Regions from separate parts of the Vibrio misgurnus genome, predicted to be linked through region 2. Evidence: predicted binding sites of a transcription regulator. Region 2 holds the regulator's gene; each other region holds the start of a gene.

Region 1 (5,850 bases), 490 kb from region 2:
GTGCATCACCGATGGATTGAATAATTTGTACCAGTACGATCAGCATCACGACCGTGACTGCCATGATGGTGATTTCATAGCGATGAAATCCATAACGGATCGCGACATCACCTAAACCGCCGCCACCGACCGTGCCCGCCATTGCCGAGTAACTGACCAGCGTAACTAAGGTAATGGTCACTGAGTTGACAATGGTCGGCAGCGCTTCAGGCAGCAGCACTTTACGAATAATTTGTAGTGGGGTTGCTCCCATCGATTGGGCTGCCTCCACCAAGCCGGTGGGTACTTCCAGCAGCGCATTTTCAATTAAGCGCGCCACAAATGGGATTGCCCCAATCGTAAGCGGCACAATGGCGGCGGTAGTACCAATAAAGGTTCCTACTAGCAGCTTAGTGACGGGAATGATCGCGACCATCAATACCAAAAAGGGTACTGAGCGACCGATATTCACTATCGCACCTAAGATCCGGTTCAACGGGCGGTTTTCCAGTAAACCGTGCTGCTTGGTTGTGTGCAGGATCACACCCAGTGGAATACCGACCGCAAAGCCGACCACACCGGCAATCGTCACCATATATAGGGTTTGCCAAGTGGCGGTCAGTAATAAATCGCTGTTCAGCGTAAGCCATTGAGTAAGAGTATTAAAGGACATAACCGAGCACCTCGACTTTTACGTTGTTATCGCGCAGATATTCAATCGCCGCTTGGTCGTCATCCGCATTACCAAAAATTTCCGCCACCAGCATGCCAAATTTCACGCCACCGGCATAATCCAGATCGGAGCTGAGGATGCTGACATCAATATTGTATTTACGGGCAATTTGCGTCATTAACGGCGCATCAACCGTGGCGCCGGTAAACTCCAAACGCACTAAGGGATAGCTACCGGCCACGCGGGTTGGCTGCAGGCGAGCTTGGTAGTCGTCCGGAATCGACAAATCTAAAGTTGAGCGAATAAATTGGTGGGCTAAGGCGGTTTTGGGATGGGCAAAAATATCGCCTACGCTGCCTTTTTCGACCAATTCTCCATCACCAATGATCGCCACTTGATGGCAGATGCTTTTCACCACATCCATTTCATGGGTGATCAGCAAAATGGTCAGGTTAAGCTGGCGGTTAATCTCTTTAAGCAGCTCAAGAATCGATTGAGTGGTGGCGGGATCCAGCGCACTGGTCGCTTCGTCACACAGCAGCACTTTCGGATTGCAGGCTAAAGCACGCGCAATTGCTACCCGCTGCTTTTGACCTCCGGACAGATTGGCTGGGTAACTGTCGTGTTTTTCCGCTAGCCCAACCAAAGCGAGTAATTCTGTCACTCGGCTTTTGATGTAAGCTGGCGCTTGGCCGGCTAACTCTAGAGGCAGTGCCACGTTAGCAAACACAGTGCGTGATGAAAGCAGATTAAAATGCTGAAAAATCATGCCGATATTACGGCGAGCGGCGCACAGTTGTGAATGGTTCAGCGTGGTTAAGTCAACCCCATCGACGATGACTTGGCCACTGGTGGGTTGTTCTAGCATATTGACACAGCGGATCAGGGTACTTTTGCCTGCGCCAGAGGAGCCAATTACCCCAAAAATGGTACCTTGTGGGATCAATAAATTAATATCTTTCAGCGCGTGAATTGGCTTCTCACCCTGATAAAACACTTTATTGACGCTTTTTATCTCAATCATGTGTCACCCTGAACTGCATCAAGCAGAATAATCTTTTGGTCTTCCTTATTGGTTAATGATGCTATGAGCTTGGCTAATTGAAGTCAATAGATATTTTTACGTCTAGACGTCTAAACGCACTCGATGGTTAGATGAGAAAGTAATTAGATAGTGATGAAAAAAATAAAGCGTGCAATAATTTGCGCCAAATGAGTTAAACGAGAAAGCATTTTGGCTAAACCAGCAGTATTTCTAGACCGGGATGGGGTGATCAACGTTGATCACGGTTACGTGCACGATGAGCATGATTTCCAATTCATTGATGGTGTGTTTGAGGCGACCGCTGCTTTGCAACGCATGGGATACTTATTGGTGTTGATCACCAATCAATCCGGTATTGCGCGTGGCAAGTTCAGTGAAGAGCGTTTCATCTCTTTAACCCAGTGGATGGACTGGAACTTTGCTGATAATGGTGTTGAGTTTGACGGTATTTATTACTGTCCGCACCATGCTGAACACGGCATAGGGCAATACAAAGAAGATTGTGATTGTCGCAAACCCAAGCCAGGGATGTTTTTATCGGCGCGTGATTTCCTCAAGATCGACATGGCTAACTCGGTGATGGTCGGTGACAAAGCGGAAGATATGATGGCGGCCGAGGCGGCTGGCGTAGGTACAAAAATTTTAGTGCGTACCGGCAAACCGGTGACCGAGCAAGGTGAAGCACTTGCAACGGCGGTGCTGGATAGCATTCGTGATGTGCCACATTATTTGCTGCGAGTGAAAAAGTAACATAAAAAGTTACATAGTGATCGGTCAGGCTGGTTTAGCCTGATTGATCAAGCATACGATAATAAGCCGCCGACTAATCAATAGTGGTGCGATAGCAATAAAAAATAGCAACAAAAAAGCCAACTCGATGAGTTGGCTTTTTTATGTATCAACAGAATATGGTGGAGGGGGACGGATTCGAACCATCGAAGGCGGAGCCGGCAGATTTACAGTCTGCTCCCTTTGGCCACTCGGGAACCCCTCCAGGGTGTTTTTCTTATCATTGCTGATAAGACTTAACTGACGTTTTCCCAACGCATCAATCAAGGGTTTCTCTTGCGAGAGAATATGGTGGAGGGGGACGGATTCGAACCATCGAAGGCGGAGCCGGCAGATTTACAGTCTGCTCCCTTTGGCCACTCGGGAACCCCTCCAGGGTATTTTTCTTATCATTACTGATAAGACTTAACTGACGTTTTCCCAACACATCAATCAAGGGTTTCTCTTACGAGAGAATATGGTGGAGGGGGACGGATTCGAACCATCGAAGGCGGAGCCGGCAGATTTACAGTCTGCTCCCTTTGGCCACTCGGGAACCCCTCCAGGGTGTTTTTCTTATCATTACTGATAAGACTTAACTGACGTTTTCCCAACGCATCAATCAAGGGTTCCTCTTACGAGGAGAATATGGTGGAGGGGGACGGATTCGAACCATCGAAGGCGGAGCCGGCAGATTTACAGTCTGCTCCCTTTGGCCACTCGGGAACCCCTCCAGGGTGTTTTTCTTATCACTACTGATAAGACTTAACTGATGTTTTCCCAACACATCACTCAAGTGCGGAGCGCATCTTATCAAACTCGCTCCCTCTGTAAACTGTTTTTTTAGTAAATTGAATTGAATGCTGTCTTTTTCGGCAAACTCGCAACTTATTGAGCGTTTTAGTCGCTTAAGTCACAGTGTGCCTTACACTTTTACTGGCAATCTTTACGTTCCTTGACGTTCAAGTTGCGTATCACTCGCTACAATATAGCTAGATTTTCTAAACACTAAGCCAGATCATGAATAAAAACACTGTATTTTCATTGACATTACTGACGCTGCTTATCCATAGCGCAGGGTTATCCGCTCAAGAGCCAGCGCAATCTCCTGCGATTTCTGTGGTCACTGAGCAAGTTCAATCGCAGCAGATTTCTCAATCGCTTTCTTTAGTCAGCAAGCTCAAAGCCCAACAATCGGTAGAAATGGCCGCAGAAGTGGCGGGCAAGGTCAATTTGATTGCCGTGCAAGCCAATCAGCAGGTGAAAAAAGGTCAGTTATTGATCCAGTTAGAGGATGACAAAGCCCAAGCTGCGGTGGTGGAGGCGAAAGCTTATCTGCAAGATGAGCAGCGTAAATTAACCGAATATGAACGCTTACTGAAACGTAATGCGATTACGCCAACCGAAATTGATGCGCAGCGTGCCAGTGTGCAGATCGCGCAAGCGAGATTGGATGCGGCGCGCGCTAATTTGGCCGATTTACATATCACGGCTCCGTTTGAAGGCACGGTCGGCTTTATCGATTTTAGCCGTGGCAAATGGGTGAGTGCTGGTGCAGAGCTAGTGACCTTGGATGATTTATCGCTAATGCAGCTCGATCTACAGATCCCTGAACGTTATCTGCCACAGATCAGCGATGGTATGACAGTACAAGGGATCAGCGATGCTTGGCCTGCTCATCAGTTTGTTGGTTCGGTGGTGGCTGTGGATTCTCGCATCAACCAAGAGACGCTCAATTTGCGGGTGCGAGTGCATTTTCCTAATCCCGATCAGCGATTAAAGCCCGGCATGCTGATGTCGGCACGGATCAATTTTCCTGAAATTAGCGCGCCGATTATCCCGGTGCAAGCATTGGAATACTCGGGCACTAAACGTTTTGTCTACGTGATTGGCGACGATAATCTGGCCAAACGCCGCGAAGTGATACTAGGCGCGCGGGTTGAAAATCAGGTGGTGATTGAACAAGGTTTGGCGATAGGTGAAAAAATTGTCGTGCAAGGTATCGTCAACATGCGCGATAACGCACGGGTTACCGAAGTGACCGTCGAAGGGCGTCCGCTGAAAAAGGATGACAAATAATGTGGTTGTCAGACGTTTCAGTTAAGCGCCCAGTCGCGGCGCTAGTTCTGAGTATGTTGCTGTGTGTGTTTGGCTTGGTGTCGTTTAGCCAACTCGCAGTGCGTGAAATGCCGGATATTGAAAACCCAGTCGTTTCGGTTTCAACCCGCTATCAAGGTGCTTCTGCTACGATTATTGAAAGCCAGATCACCAGCGTGCTGGAAGATCAATTGGCCGGCATCAGCGGTATTGATGAAATCACCTCAATCAGCCGTAACGGTATGTCACGCATTACCGTGACCTTTGAGCTGGGTTACGATCTCAATACTGGGGTGAGTGATATTCGTGATGCAGTGGCGCGGGCACAGCGCTCCTTGCCTGACGAGGCCGATGATCCACAAGTGTTCAAAAACAACGGCTCTGGCCAAGCTTCGGTGTATATCAATCTCAGCTCATCGGATATGGATCGCACCCAACTGACCGATTACATTGAGCGGGTGCTGCTTGACCGTTTCAGTTTGATCTCAGGGGTGAGCTCGGTCGATGTTTCCGGTGGCTTATACAAAGTCATGTACGTGCGCTTGAAGCCAGAATTAATGGCTGGGCGTGGTGTGACCACCAGTGATATTTCTGATGCGCTGAATAAAGAGAATATTGAAAGCCCTGGTGGCGAAGTGCGCAATGATTCAACGGTAATGTCAGTGCGTACCGCGCGTGGTTATCAATCGCCGGAAGATTTTCAATATTTGGCGGTGAAGCGAGCGAGTGATGGCTCATCGGTATATCTGAAAGATGTCGCGGATGTCTTTATTGGTGCCGAAAACGAAAATTCGACCTTTAAAAGTGACGGTATTGTTAACGTCAGCATGGGGATTGTGCCGCAGTCGGATGCCAACCCACTGGAAGTGGCGAAACGAGTACACCAAGAGGTCGATAAGGCGCAGCAATTCTTACCGAAAGGCACCCGTTTAGCGATTGACTATGACTCGACCGTATTTATTGAGCGTTCGATCAGTGAAGTTTATAGCACGCTGTTTATCACGGGCGGTTTAGTGGTGCTGGTGCTGTACATCTTTATTGGGCAATTGCGTGCGACGTTAATCCCAGCGGTGACGGTACCTGTTTCACTGATATCCGCCTTTATGGCGGCGTATTATTTTGGCTTTTCGATCAACTTGATCACCTTAATGGCGTTGATCTTATCGATTGGTCTGGTGGTGGATGATGCGATCGTGGTGGTGGAGAATATTTTCCATCATATTGAGCGGGGCGAAAAACCACTGCTGGCGGCTTACAAGGGCACGCGAGAAGTGGGGTTTGCGGTCAT
Region 2 (5,850 bases):
TGAGCGCAGCTCCTCTGGCACTAAGGATTCAACTTTGACACTGTGCGGCTCAATTTCTAAGCCAGATTCACGGGCGAGAATTACCAGTTTGCGCATCACATCCGAGCCATCCAGATCGCGGCGCGGATCCGGTTCGGTTAAGCCTTGTTGCCAAGCCAAATCGACCAATTCGCTAAACGGTAAACTGCCATCGTATTGTTGAAACAGCCAAGAGAGGGTGCCGGAGAAAATCCCCGACAGCGCCATGATTTCATCGCCACTTTCCCGCAAATCGCGCACAGTGTGGTTAATCGGTAAACCGGCACCTACTGTAGCGTTATACAGCCAGTGGCGACCGATTTTGTGAAACGCATCTTTCACTTGATAGTAGTAATTACCGGGAGCAGAGCCGGCCATTTTATTGGCGGAAATCAGGTGCCAGCCTTGCTCCGCGATGGCTAAATAGTGCTGGGCCAATTCTGCGCTGGCAGTGACATCAATGACCACTGCTTCATCGTAACCTGTTAATTTACCCAGTTGGCTGAGCCAGTTTGCGGCCAGATTTGGCTGCGCTTCGTCTTGAAAGCGGTTGGCGACTTGGCTGGGATCGATGCCTTGTTGGTTAAACCAGTAGGTTTGGCTATCGACCACAGCGACCAGTTCAAAACTCATGCCGTGGCGCTGTTCCAGTTTCTGTTTCTGTTCGGCAAACAGTTTAAGCCAGCTTGAGCCGATATTGCCTTTACCGCACAGCGCAATCGCGACCCGTTTTTGTGCTTGGAATAGTTGATTATGCAGGCCATTGACCAACGGATTCAGTGGGGTTTGGCGCAGCACGGCGACTAAGCTGAGGTTGGATTCCGATGCGCTGATAAACTCAACCGGTAATGCGCTCAGTTGTTGGTAGAAACCGTAACAATGGTTGGGGTTTTTGGTTACGCCAGCCCCTACTGCCGCGACTAAATGGTAGCCGGCTTTGAGGGTCAGTTCGGCTGGGTAATTAGCCGCTTGCAGTGCAGCCACCACACCAGGAGCAATTTCGGCGGTGTAAGCTAAACGTAAGCGGTATTGATCGGGCTGCGCCTCATAAGTGAGCGGTTGCAGTTGAATGCGTTGTAAATGTTGCAGCATCTCTTCTTGTAGGCGTGGTACATCATGTTGATGAGTAAAACTGAGTTCAAGCAGTAACACATCATCCAATGAGGTGACGATTTTTGCGCCGCGTCCTGAGGCCAGCACCCGCTCAATGCGGGTCGATCCGGATTCGGCTTGATGGCTACAGCGCAGATGCAACTCCATGGTGCTGTGTGCGACAGGTTGTAAGGTACGGCTATGCAGTACTGGTGCAGCCAAACGCGCTAGCTCATTGGCTTCATCGAGCCTGAGCAGCGGAAGTAAGCAGGCGTCACTCACTATGTGTGGGTCGGCACTGTATACACCTGCGACATCACTCCAGATGGTGACTCGCGAAACCTCGGCTAAAGCACCAATCACCGTGGCCGAGTAATCGGAACCATTGCGGCCGAGTAGTACGGTTTCCCCCTGGTCGTTTTGGGCCATAAAACCAGTGATCACAATTCGCCGCTGGCTATGTTGCGCCAATACCGCTTTGAGCAGAGGGTAAGAGCGGGCGCGATCAACTTCTGGTTGGGTGCCAGCTTCAGCACGTAAAAAGGCACGCGCATCTTGCGCTACCGCTGGCAGCGCTTGCTGATCGAGTAAGGCGGCCAATAAACGTGCTGACCACAGCTCTCCGTGGCCAAGCACCCAAGCGTATTGGGCGCTGGTGAGTGGTGCACGCAGCTCTCCGAGTACGCTGATCTCTTGGCGTAATTGGTTTAATAGCCGTTCCGCCGTCGGCGCGGCAAGCAGCTTGGTGATCAACTCCGCTTGATAGTGGCGCAAACCTTGTAGGGTTTCGTGGGCAACTCGACCATCTTTACTCAGTGCCTGCACAAAACTGATCAAACGGTTGGTGGTTTTGCCAGCGGCCGATACGACCACCAAATCTTCACTTTTTGAGTAACTTTTCAGAATGCTGGCGACGCGCAGATAACACTCTGGGTCGGCAAGGCTACTGCCTCCAAATTTATGCAACTGACGGGCGTGAGTCATACGCGGGTCTCCTTAAGTGATGGAATTAGCTTGCTGAAAGGCTTGATCAAGATCGGCGATCAAATCGCTGCTCTCTTCTAGACCGATTGAGAGGCGCAGCAGTTGCTGAGAAATGCCCGCTTCCGCTAGGGCTACCTCGCCCATTGCCCGGTGAGTCATTGAGGCTGGGTGACAGATCAAACTTTCGACCCCGCCCAGTGATTCCGCGAGTGAAAACAGTGTCAATTGACCAACAAAGCACTTTAATTGTGCCAAGCTGCCGGCAAACTCAAAACTGAGCATGGCGCCAAATCCAGACTGCTGCTGTTTGGCTATTGAATGGCCAGCGTGGCTCGTTAGGCTAGGGTGGTAAAGTTTGCCCACCAAGGGTTGGCTGTGTAGATAGGCTAAAATGTGCTGGGCATTCTCTTCATGTTGGCGCATCCGCGCGCCTAGAGTACGCAGACCACGCAGGGTCATGTAACTATCAAAGGGAGTGCCTGTCGCACCTAAGCAATTACCCCACCAAGCCAACTCGGTGGCGTGCTGCGGATTTTTGCAGATCAACACTCCGCCAATCACATCCGAGTGACCATTGATGTATTTGGTGGTGGAGTGCAGGACAAAATCAGCGCCTAAGGCGAGTGGTTTTTGCAATATGGGGGTCAAAAAGGTGTTATCTACCGCCACCAAAGTGCCTTGCGCTGCGGCCTGTTGGCACAGATGGGCAATATCCACCACCCGCAGCAGAGGGTTGGAAGGCGTTTCAATCAACAGTAATTTAGGCTGACGAGCTAACGCTTGGGTGAATGCGGCTTGGTCGGCTTGATCGACAAATTGCACTTGGAAATCGCCTTTTTTGGCACGGGTATTCAGTAAGCGATAAGTGCCGCCATAGCAGTCGTGAGGAGCGATGATCAGATCTTGTGGGCCGAGGAAAGCGCTTACCCATAAATTGATGGCTGAAGTACCACAGTTGGTGACAACCGCACCCGAGCCACCTTCGAGCTCGGATAAGGTTTGTTCCAGTAAACTACGGTTCGGGTTGCCAGAACGGGTGTAATCGTATTGCGGTACTTCGCCAAAGGCGGGGAAACCGTAATTGGTGGAAAGATAGATCGGCGGTACAACCGCATGATATTGAGTATCCGATTCGATTCCGGTACGCACCGCAATCGTGGCTGGTTTGCGTGTGGTCATAGCATTTCCTTGCTGACTATTCTGTCCTAGAGAGCCTCATCATACCGCCTCGACGCAGAAAGCGGCAGCGGAATGGTGAAAGTACCACCCCGCTGAGTTTCGGTTTGATGACCGGCGATTTATTATGCGCTACTTTACTGCTCTTAATTTGAGACGTCAATACATCTAGATGTCTATATGTCTTTGCTTATGGCAGTAAATGCCGCTAAAATTGAGGCCTTTGAAATTTCGATTCGAACCAAAACAACGAAGGTGCGCAATGGCAGACTGGGATGGCGAATACATCAGCCCCTATGCAGAGCATGGGAAAAAAAGCGAGTTGGTAAAAAAAATCACGGTATCCATTCCGCTCAAAGTTCTTAAAGTGCTTACTGATGAGAGAACACGCCGTCAAGTGAATAACTTACGTCATGCAACCAACAGTGAACTGTTATGTGAAGCTTTCTTGCACGCCTACACTGGCCAGCCGCTGCCGACCGATGAAGATCTACGTAAAGATCGTCCGGATGATATTCCGAGTGAAGCGAAGCGCTTGATGACCGAAATGGGCATCGCGTTCGAATCTTATGATGAGTGATCGATCGGCCACTGAATACGCGTAAGCGCACGATAGTCGTGATCAAAAAGCCCCTCGCTTGAGGGGCTTTACCTTTGCTGCGTGGCAGGATAAGTCAGCGATGGCTGATTTAATCCAACATATAATCTTTAGGCATCGCAATCCGCGCCACCCCAGAATCCACCGCCGCTTTCGCCACTGCCCGTGCTACGCGTGGCAGTAAACGAGGATCCATCGGTTTTGGAATAATGTAATCAATACCAAAACTGAGCTTATCCACTCCAGCGGCGACCAGCACTTCAGCCGGCACTGGCTCTTTGGCCAGTTGACGAATCGCATCGACGGCGGCCAATTTCATCTGTACGTTAATTTCACTGGCGCGCACATCTAATGCGCCACGGAAAATAAACGGGAAGCAGAGTACGTTGTTGACTTGATTGGGATAGTCACTGCGTCCGGTACCCATGATCATATCATTGCGCACTTGATGCGCGATCTCGGGTTTGATTTCCGGATCGGGGTTTGAACAGGCAAACACCACTGGTTTGTCGGCCATCAGTTTTAGCGCTTCAGCTGGTAGCAGGTTCGGGCCCGATACGCCTAAGAAGAGATCAGCACCAGCAATCACATCTTCCAGAGTTCGTTTGTCGGTATTATTGGCAAACAGCGCTTTATATTGATTGAGATCGTCCCGTCGAGTGTGGATCACCCCTTTGCGATCCAGCATGTAGATTTTTTCACGCATTGCCCCGCACTTGATCAGTAGCTCCATACAAGCCACGGCTGCCGCTCCGGCACCCAAGCAAACAATGATACACTCTTTCAATTGCTTACCTTGCAGCTCTAACGCGTTGAGCATACCGGCGGCGGTGACAATCGCAGTACCGTGCTGATCATCGTGAAAGACGGGCACATCACAGCGCTCAATGAGGCGGCGTTCAATATCAAAGCAATCTGGTGCTTTGATATCTTCTAAGTTGATGCCACCGAAAGTGTCGGCAATGTTGGCCACCGTGTCGACAAATTCGTCGATAGTGCGGTGTTTGACTTGGATATCAATCGAATCTAACCCAGCAAAGCGTTTAAATAGCAGCGCTTTGCCTTCCATCACCGGTTTAGAGGCCATCGGCCCTAAATTGCCTAAGCCTAAAATTGCTGTACCGTTTGAGATCACGGCCACCGTGTTGCCTTTGGCCGTATATTTGTAGATATTTTCAACATTTTGCGCAATTTCACGTACCGGCTCGGCCACTCCAGGGCTGTAAGCCAGCGCGAGATCGTCGGCGGAGTCAGCCGGTTTGGTGAGCGCAATGCCAATTTTACCTGCTGTAGGGTAAGCGTGGTAATTGAGCGCGCGTTGGCGAAACAGTTGTTCAGGCGTTGCAGTGAGGTGATGGTCATCGGACATAGGGCTGTTCTCTTATTTTATGGAAAAGATCACAATAGGTAAGGCAGAGATTATAACTTACGAGATTGTAACCTGCCTCGGTTGGATACCAAGCACAGCGTACAAAAAAAGTCACGATCTTGCTGATAAGACTGAGCAAAATGTGAATCACGGAGAAAAAATCGCCAATCGGTTGGATGTTGTTGTGGCTTATCAGTCGCAATGGGGATGGTAGAACGAGAGTTAGTGATGAAAAAAGGACGCCGTAGCGTCCTTTTTAAAATCGTGCGTAAGCAGTGATTACTTCTTCGCAGACAGTGCGCCGAAACGCTTGTTGAAGCGCTCAACACGACCACCGGTGTCAACGATACGTTGCTTACCAGTGTAGAATGGGTGGCACTTGTCACATACGTCTAAGTGCATAGATTCTTTGGTCAGCGTAGAGTTGAAAACGAAAGAATTGCCGCAAGAGCAAGTTGCGTTTACTGCTTTGTATTCTGGGTGGATACCAGCTTTCATGGGATAACCTCAATTTAGGCCGTGTCGCCATCCGCATCATGATCGGCGGACACCACACGTAGTGTTAAAAATAACCAGTTTGCATATCCAGAGAGGTTAACCCTCTAGGATGCCG
Region 3 (5,850 bases), 490 kb from region 2:
GCCACTCCAGTGCGGCACTATCCTCCTCTTTGCCGACACTGTTGTCTCGATACGCTTCAGCAATCTCCAGCAGTCGCTCGGTCGCATCGTTACGCCGATTGAGGATCACATCTTCCACCGCATTACGCAGTTTACTCGGCACGTTATCGTAAATTTCCAACTGGCCGGCGTTGACAATCCCCATATCCATACCATGTTTAAAACAGTGATAGAGAAACACCGCATGGATCGCTTCACGCACATAGTTGTTGCCACGGAAAGAGAAAGAGACGTTAGATACGCCACCAGAAATCATCGCATAGGGTAGATCACGTTTGATATCGGCAACCGCCTCAATAAAATCCACCGCATAGTTGTTGTGTTCATCAATCCCAGTGGCAACAGCAAAGATATTGGGGTCAAAGATGATATCTTCCGCAGGAAAGCCCACCTCATCGACTAAGATCCGATATGCACGGCGACAGATGGCCAATTTGCGCTCGCGAGTATCGGCCTGACCCACTTCATCAAATGCCATCACAATGACCGCAGCACCGTAACGACGCACCAGTTTAGCTTGCGCAATAAACTTTTCTTCGCCCTCTTTAAGCGAAATCGAGTTCACAATCCCTTTGCCTTGAATACATTTCAGCCCAGCCTCAATCACCTCCCACTTCGAGGAGTCAACCATCACCGGCACTTTGCAAATTTCCGGCTCAGCCGCGCACAAATTTAGGAAGCGCACCATACAGGCTTGCGCATCCAACATACCTTCATCCATATTGATGTCGATAATTTGTGCGCCGTTTGCCACTTGTTCACGGGCCACATCCAAGGCTTGATCGTATTGTTCTTCCTTGATCAGACGTTTAAAACGCGCCGAACCAGTGACATTAGTGCGCTCACCAATATTCACAAATAAGGTTTCAGGGCCAATATTGAGCGGCTCTAAACCCGAGAGGCGACATTCCACTTTTAGATCTGGTAAAACCCTTGGTCTCACACCATCTAGAGCTTTAGCCATTGCGGCAATATGCTGCGGAGTGGTACCACAACAACCTCCAACTAAGTTCAAAAAGCCGGCTTGCGCCCATTCAACAATATGCTCGGCCATCTCATCTGGCGAGAGATCATATTCGCCAAATGCGTTAGGCAAACCCGCATTCGGGTGTGCCGAAACATAGCACTCGGCAATGCGCGACAACTCTTCCACATACTGGCGCAGCTCGTCTGGACCTAACGCACAGTTCAAACCAAACGAAATGGGTCGCACATGGCGTAACGCATTATAGAAAGCTTCGGTCGTCTGCCCAGAAAGGGTTCGTCCCGAGGCGTCGGTGATGGTACCGGAGATCATGACCGGTAAAGTAATGGCGAGCTCTTCAAATACACTATCGACGGCAAATGCACACGCTTTGGCATTGAGCGTATCAAAAATGGTTTCAATCAAAATCAGATCGCAACCACCTTTGATCAACGCGCGAGTAGATTGCGCATACGCCTCAACCAACTGATCAAATGTCACATTACGAAAACCAGGATCATTCACATCGGGGGAGATTGAACAAGTGCGATTGGTTGGCCCAAGAACACCAGCCACAAAACGCGGCTTATCGGGCTGTCGTGCGGTCCACTCATCGGCGACTTGTCGTGCTAATTGCGCCGCGGCGAAGTTAATCTCTTCGCTAACGGATTGCATGTCATAGTCCGCCATGGCAATCGTAGTGGCATTAAATGTGTTGGTTTCCAGAATATCCGCTCCCGCAGCCAAATACGCGGTGTGGATTTCTTTAATGATCTGCGGCTGGGTCAGCACTAAGAGGTCATTATTCCCTTTTAAATCACAGTGCCAATTTGCAAATTGTTCACCACGATAGTCTGCCTCTTGTAATTGATAGCTTTGAATCATCGTCCCCATACCACCATCGATGATCAGGATACGCTGCTTCAATTGTTGCTCGAGTTGTTGTCTTACTTCCTGTCCCACAATACCGCCCTATTCCTTATGCTGTGATCACATCCTATCACACACAATTCAGAAATCTAGATGGCTAAAACTTAAGAAAAAATAGATAGCGTGTACGGTGGGTAAAAACTTAAGTGATAAAAAATATTTGCTATTTATCCAACCCAGAAACACAATTTAATTTACAAGTTGTTACATACACTGAGAGCAAAATGTCCGTTTACTACACCCTGTGCTTCCTTTCTGCAGCCGCCATGCTGATCGCATTTTTAAATAGCAAGATCAGCAAAATGCAGACTACTATTGCGATCACCGCCGGCTCGATGATTTTGTCATTGCTGCTGTTGATTGCCGGTCAAAACGACTGGTTTCATCTCAATCAAATCGCTACCGACATTGTAACCAAAATTAACTTTGAGAACTTTCTGCTCAAAGGCATTTTAGGCTTTCTGCTGTTTGCTGGCGGTTTAGGTATTAAATTACCCAACCTTAAAGATCAAAAATGGGAAATTACCATACTCGCACTCGGCGCCACGCTATTTTCCACCTTCTTTATTGGCTTCGCTTTATATGGCTTCTGCCGATTAATCGGCATCCCACTTGATCTGGTGTACTGCCTTTTGTTTGGTGCACTCATTTCACCCACCGACCCCATCGCAGTGCTGGCTATTGTTAAGAAGCTAAAAGCCCCCAAACGAATAGCCACCCAAATCGAAGGAGAATCGCTATTCAATGATGGTTTTGGCTTGGTTATCTTCGTCACTATTTTTACCATCGCTTTTGGCGATCAAACGCCAACCATCGGCAGTGTTAGCTTGCTGTTTGTGCAAGAAGCGATTGGTGGAATGATTTACGGGGCATTATTAGGATTGGTATTCCACTATCTTATCTCTGCCACCAATGATCATTCGATGGAACTGCTGCTCACGATTGGCATCCCTACTGCTGGCTATGTATTCGCCGATATCATCCATGTCTCGGGACCACTGGCGATGGTGGTCTCCGGGATCATGATTGGTAACTGGACACGCTTTATTGGCTTTTCAAAAGAGAGCGTCGATCACCTCGACCATTTTTGGGAACTGGTTGATGAATTTCTAAATGGTCTGCTATTTCTACTGATTGGTATGTCAATGTTGCTGTTTGAATTCCACCGCGAAGACTTAATTTTGATGGTGTTTGCCATTCCATTAGTACTGTGTGGACGCTATCTCAGCGTATTAGTGCCTTATATCGGCTTTAAACGCTACCGCAACTACAACCCTTGGTCGGTGCGTATTCTAACTTGGGGCGGCCTACGTGGTGGACTGGCTTTAGCGATGGCTCTTTCAATACCATCGGGTATTTTGGTCATTCCAGAAAAATTGATTGAGGTAAAAGAGCTGATCATGGTCATGACCTACTCAGTGGTCGTATTTTCAATCTTGATCCAAGGTTCAACCATTACCCCAATGATTGAGCAAGCCAAGCAAGCAGAGCGAGCGATGCAAACTGAAATCAATCGCGAAGATGCCCCGATATCTGTTCAGCAGGAACATCATGGCTGAGCGAATCCTTGAATAGATACTCTAGCCAGCTCAGGATTAAACCATCCCACCACCAAACCGATGCCTTGTGCATCGGTTTTTTATTACTCGGATGAAAGGGGCACGCATGATGCACTGACGGAGGGGAAGCTGAGCGGTAAAATAAGGAGATAAGGCCAGATAACCCAATACATCACTGACCAAATAGTGGAGAGCCAATAGCAAAAAACCCAGTCCGAAGACTGGGTTTCATAATAAGTGGCGGAGCGGACGGGACTCGAACCCGCGACCCCCGGCGTGACAGGCCGGTATTCTAACCAACTGAACTACCGCTCCGCTGTCTGGTTAGCGCTTGGTGCTAAATTAAAAGCCTGGCGATGTTCTACTCTCACATGGGGAAACCCCACACTACCATCGACGCTGTTTCGTTTCACTTCTGAGTTCGGAATGGAATCAGGTGGGTCCAAAACGCTATGGTCGCCAAGCAAAATTCTGTTTTTGATTTCACTTTTTCTTAAAAAGTGAAAACCAACAATTCTGGAAAGCTGTCTTCATTCTCACACACATTCTTATGCGCTTAACTTTGAGTCCATCAAAACCCCTTGGGTGTTGTATGGTTAAGCCTCACGGGCAATTAGTACAGGTTAGCTCAACGCCTCACAACGCTTACACACCCTGCCTATCAACGTTCTAGTCTCGAACAACCCTTTAGGACGGTTAAACCGTCAGGGAAGACTCATCTCAGGGCTCGCTTCCCGCTTAGATGCTTTCAGCGGTTATCAATTCCGAACTTAGCTACCGGGCAATGCGTCTGGCGACACAACCCGAACACCAGAGGTTCGTCCACTCCGGTCCTCTCGTACTAGGAGCAGCCCCCTTCAATCTTCCAACGCCCACGGCAGATAGGGACCGAACTGTCTCACGACGTTCTAAACCCAGCTCGCGTACCACTTTAAATGGCGAACAGCCATACCCTTGGGACCGACTTCAGCCCCAGGATGTGATGAGCCGACATCGAGGTGCCAAACACCGCCGTCGATATGAACTCTTGGGCGGTATCAGCCTGTTATCCCCGGAGTACCTTTTATCCGTTGAGCGATGGCCCTTCCATTCAGAACCACCGGATCACTATGACCTGCTTTCGCACCTGCTCGAACCGTCATTCTCGCAGTTAAGCGGGCTTATGCCATTGCACTAACCTCACGATGTCCAACCGTGATTAGCCCACCTTCGTGCTCCTCCGTTACTCTTTGGGAGGAGACCGCCCCAGTCAAACTACCCACCAGGCACTGTCCTCAACCCCGATTAGGGGCCTAAGTTAGAACATCAAACATACAAGGGTGGTATTTCAAGGACGGCTCCACGACAACTAGCGTCATCGATTCATAGCCTCCCACCTATCCTACACATGTAGGTTCAATGTTCAGTGCCAAGCTGTAGTAAAGGTTCACGGGGTCTTTCCGTCTAGCCGCGGGTACACTGCATCTTCACAGCGATTTCAATTTCACTGAGTCTCGGGTGGAGACAGCGTGGCCATCATTACGCCATTCGTGCAGGTCGGAACTTACCCGACAAGGAATTTCGCTACCTTAGGACCGTTATAGTTACGGCCGCCGTTTACCGGGGCTTCGATCAAGAGCTTCGCTTGCGCTAACCCCATCAATTAACCTTCCGGCACCGGGCAGGCGTCACACCGTATACGTCATCTTGCGATTTTGCACAGTGCTGTGTTTTTAATAAACAGTTGCAGCCACCTGGTATCTGCGACTCTCGTCAGCTCCATCCGCAAGGGACTTCACCATCAAGAGCGTACCTTCTCCCGAAGTTACGGTACCATTTTGCCTAGTTCCTTCACCCGAGTTCTCTCAAGCGCCTTGGTATTCTCTACCCGACCACCTGTGTCGGTTTGGGGTACGATTTCTGACTATCTGAAGCTTAGAGGCTTTTCCTGGAAGCAGGGCATCAATGACTTCACTGCCGTAGCAGCTCGACGTCGTGTCTCAGCCTAACAGAGAGCCGGATTTGCCTAACTCTCTAGCCTACGCACTTGAACCAGGACAACCGTCGCCTGGCCCACCTAGCCTTCTCCGTCCCCCCATCGCAATAGTCAAAAGTACGGGAATATTAACCCGTTTCCCATCGATTACGCCTTTCGGCCTCACCTTAGGGGTCGACTCACCCTGCCCCGATTAACGTTGGACAGGAACCCTTGGTCTTCCGGCGAGGAGGTTTTTCACCCCCTTTGTCGTTACTCATGTCAGCATTCGCACTTCTGATACCTCCAGCAAACCTTACAGTTCACCTTCAACGGCTTACAGAACGCTCCCCTACCCAATATCTAAAAGATATTGCCGCAGCTTCGGTGTATTGCTTAGCCCC

The links. Region 2 encodes MetJ, which represses methionine synthesis genes. Its sites were predicted from a motif close to TTAGACNTNTANANGTCTAA; they were not measured.
Region 1: a site for MetJ is predicted at 1,771-1,790, ahead of metN (methionine ABC transporter ATP-binding protein MetN). Genes of this name have one in related genera too.
Region 3: a site for MetJ is predicted at 2,015-2,034, ahead of metH (methionine synthase). Genes of this name have one in related genera too.

Annotation. Positions count from the first base shown of each region.
Region 1 covers NZ_CP113241.1:1,795,423-1,801,272, reverse strand. The annotation lists gene OOK74_RS08270 (methionine ABC transporter permease) at 1-652, opposite strand, end outside; gene metN (methionine ABC transporter ATP-binding protein MetN) at 642-1,676, opposite strand; gene gmhB (D-glycero-beta-D-manno-heptose 1,7-bisphosphate 7-phosphatase) at 1,887-2,447, shown strand; tRNA gene OOK74_RS08255 (tRNA-Tyr) at 2,607-2,691, opposite strand; tRNA gene OOK74_RS08250 (tRNA-Tyr) at 2,776-2,860, opposite strand; tRNA gene OOK74_RS08245 (tRNA-Tyr) at 2,945-3,029, opposite strand; tRNA gene OOK74_RS08240 (tRNA-Tyr) at 3,115-3,199, opposite strand; gene vexG (vibriobactin export RND transporter periplasmic adaptor subunit VexG) at 3,486-4,544, shown strand; gene vexH (vibriobactin export RND transporter permease subunit VexH) at 4,544-5,850, shown strand, end outside.
Region 2 covers NZ_CP113241.1:2,282,200-2,288,049, reverse strand. The annotation lists gene OOK74_RS10510 (bifunctional aspartate kinase/homoserine dehydrogenase II) at 1-2,094, opposite strand, end outside; gene OOK74_RS10505 (O-succinylhomoserine (thiol)-lyase) at 2,107-3,273, opposite strand; gene metJ (met regulon transcriptional regulator MetJ) at 3,533-3,850, shown strand; gene OOK74_RS10495 (malic enzyme-like NAD(P)-binding protein) at 3,960-5,237, opposite strand; gene rpmE (50S ribosomal protein L31) at 5,517-5,735, opposite strand.
Region 3 covers NZ_CP113241.1:284,226-290,075, reverse strand. The annotation lists gene metH (methionine synthase) at 1-1,966, opposite strand, end outside; gene OOK74_RS01400 (cation:proton antiporter) at 2,158-3,492, shown strand; tRNA gene OOK74_RS01395 (tRNA-Asp) at 3,731-3,807, opposite strand; rRNA gene rrf (5S ribosomal RNA) at 3,841-3,956, opposite strand; rRNA gene OOK74_RS01385 (23S ribosomal RNA) at 4,085-5,850, opposite strand, start outside.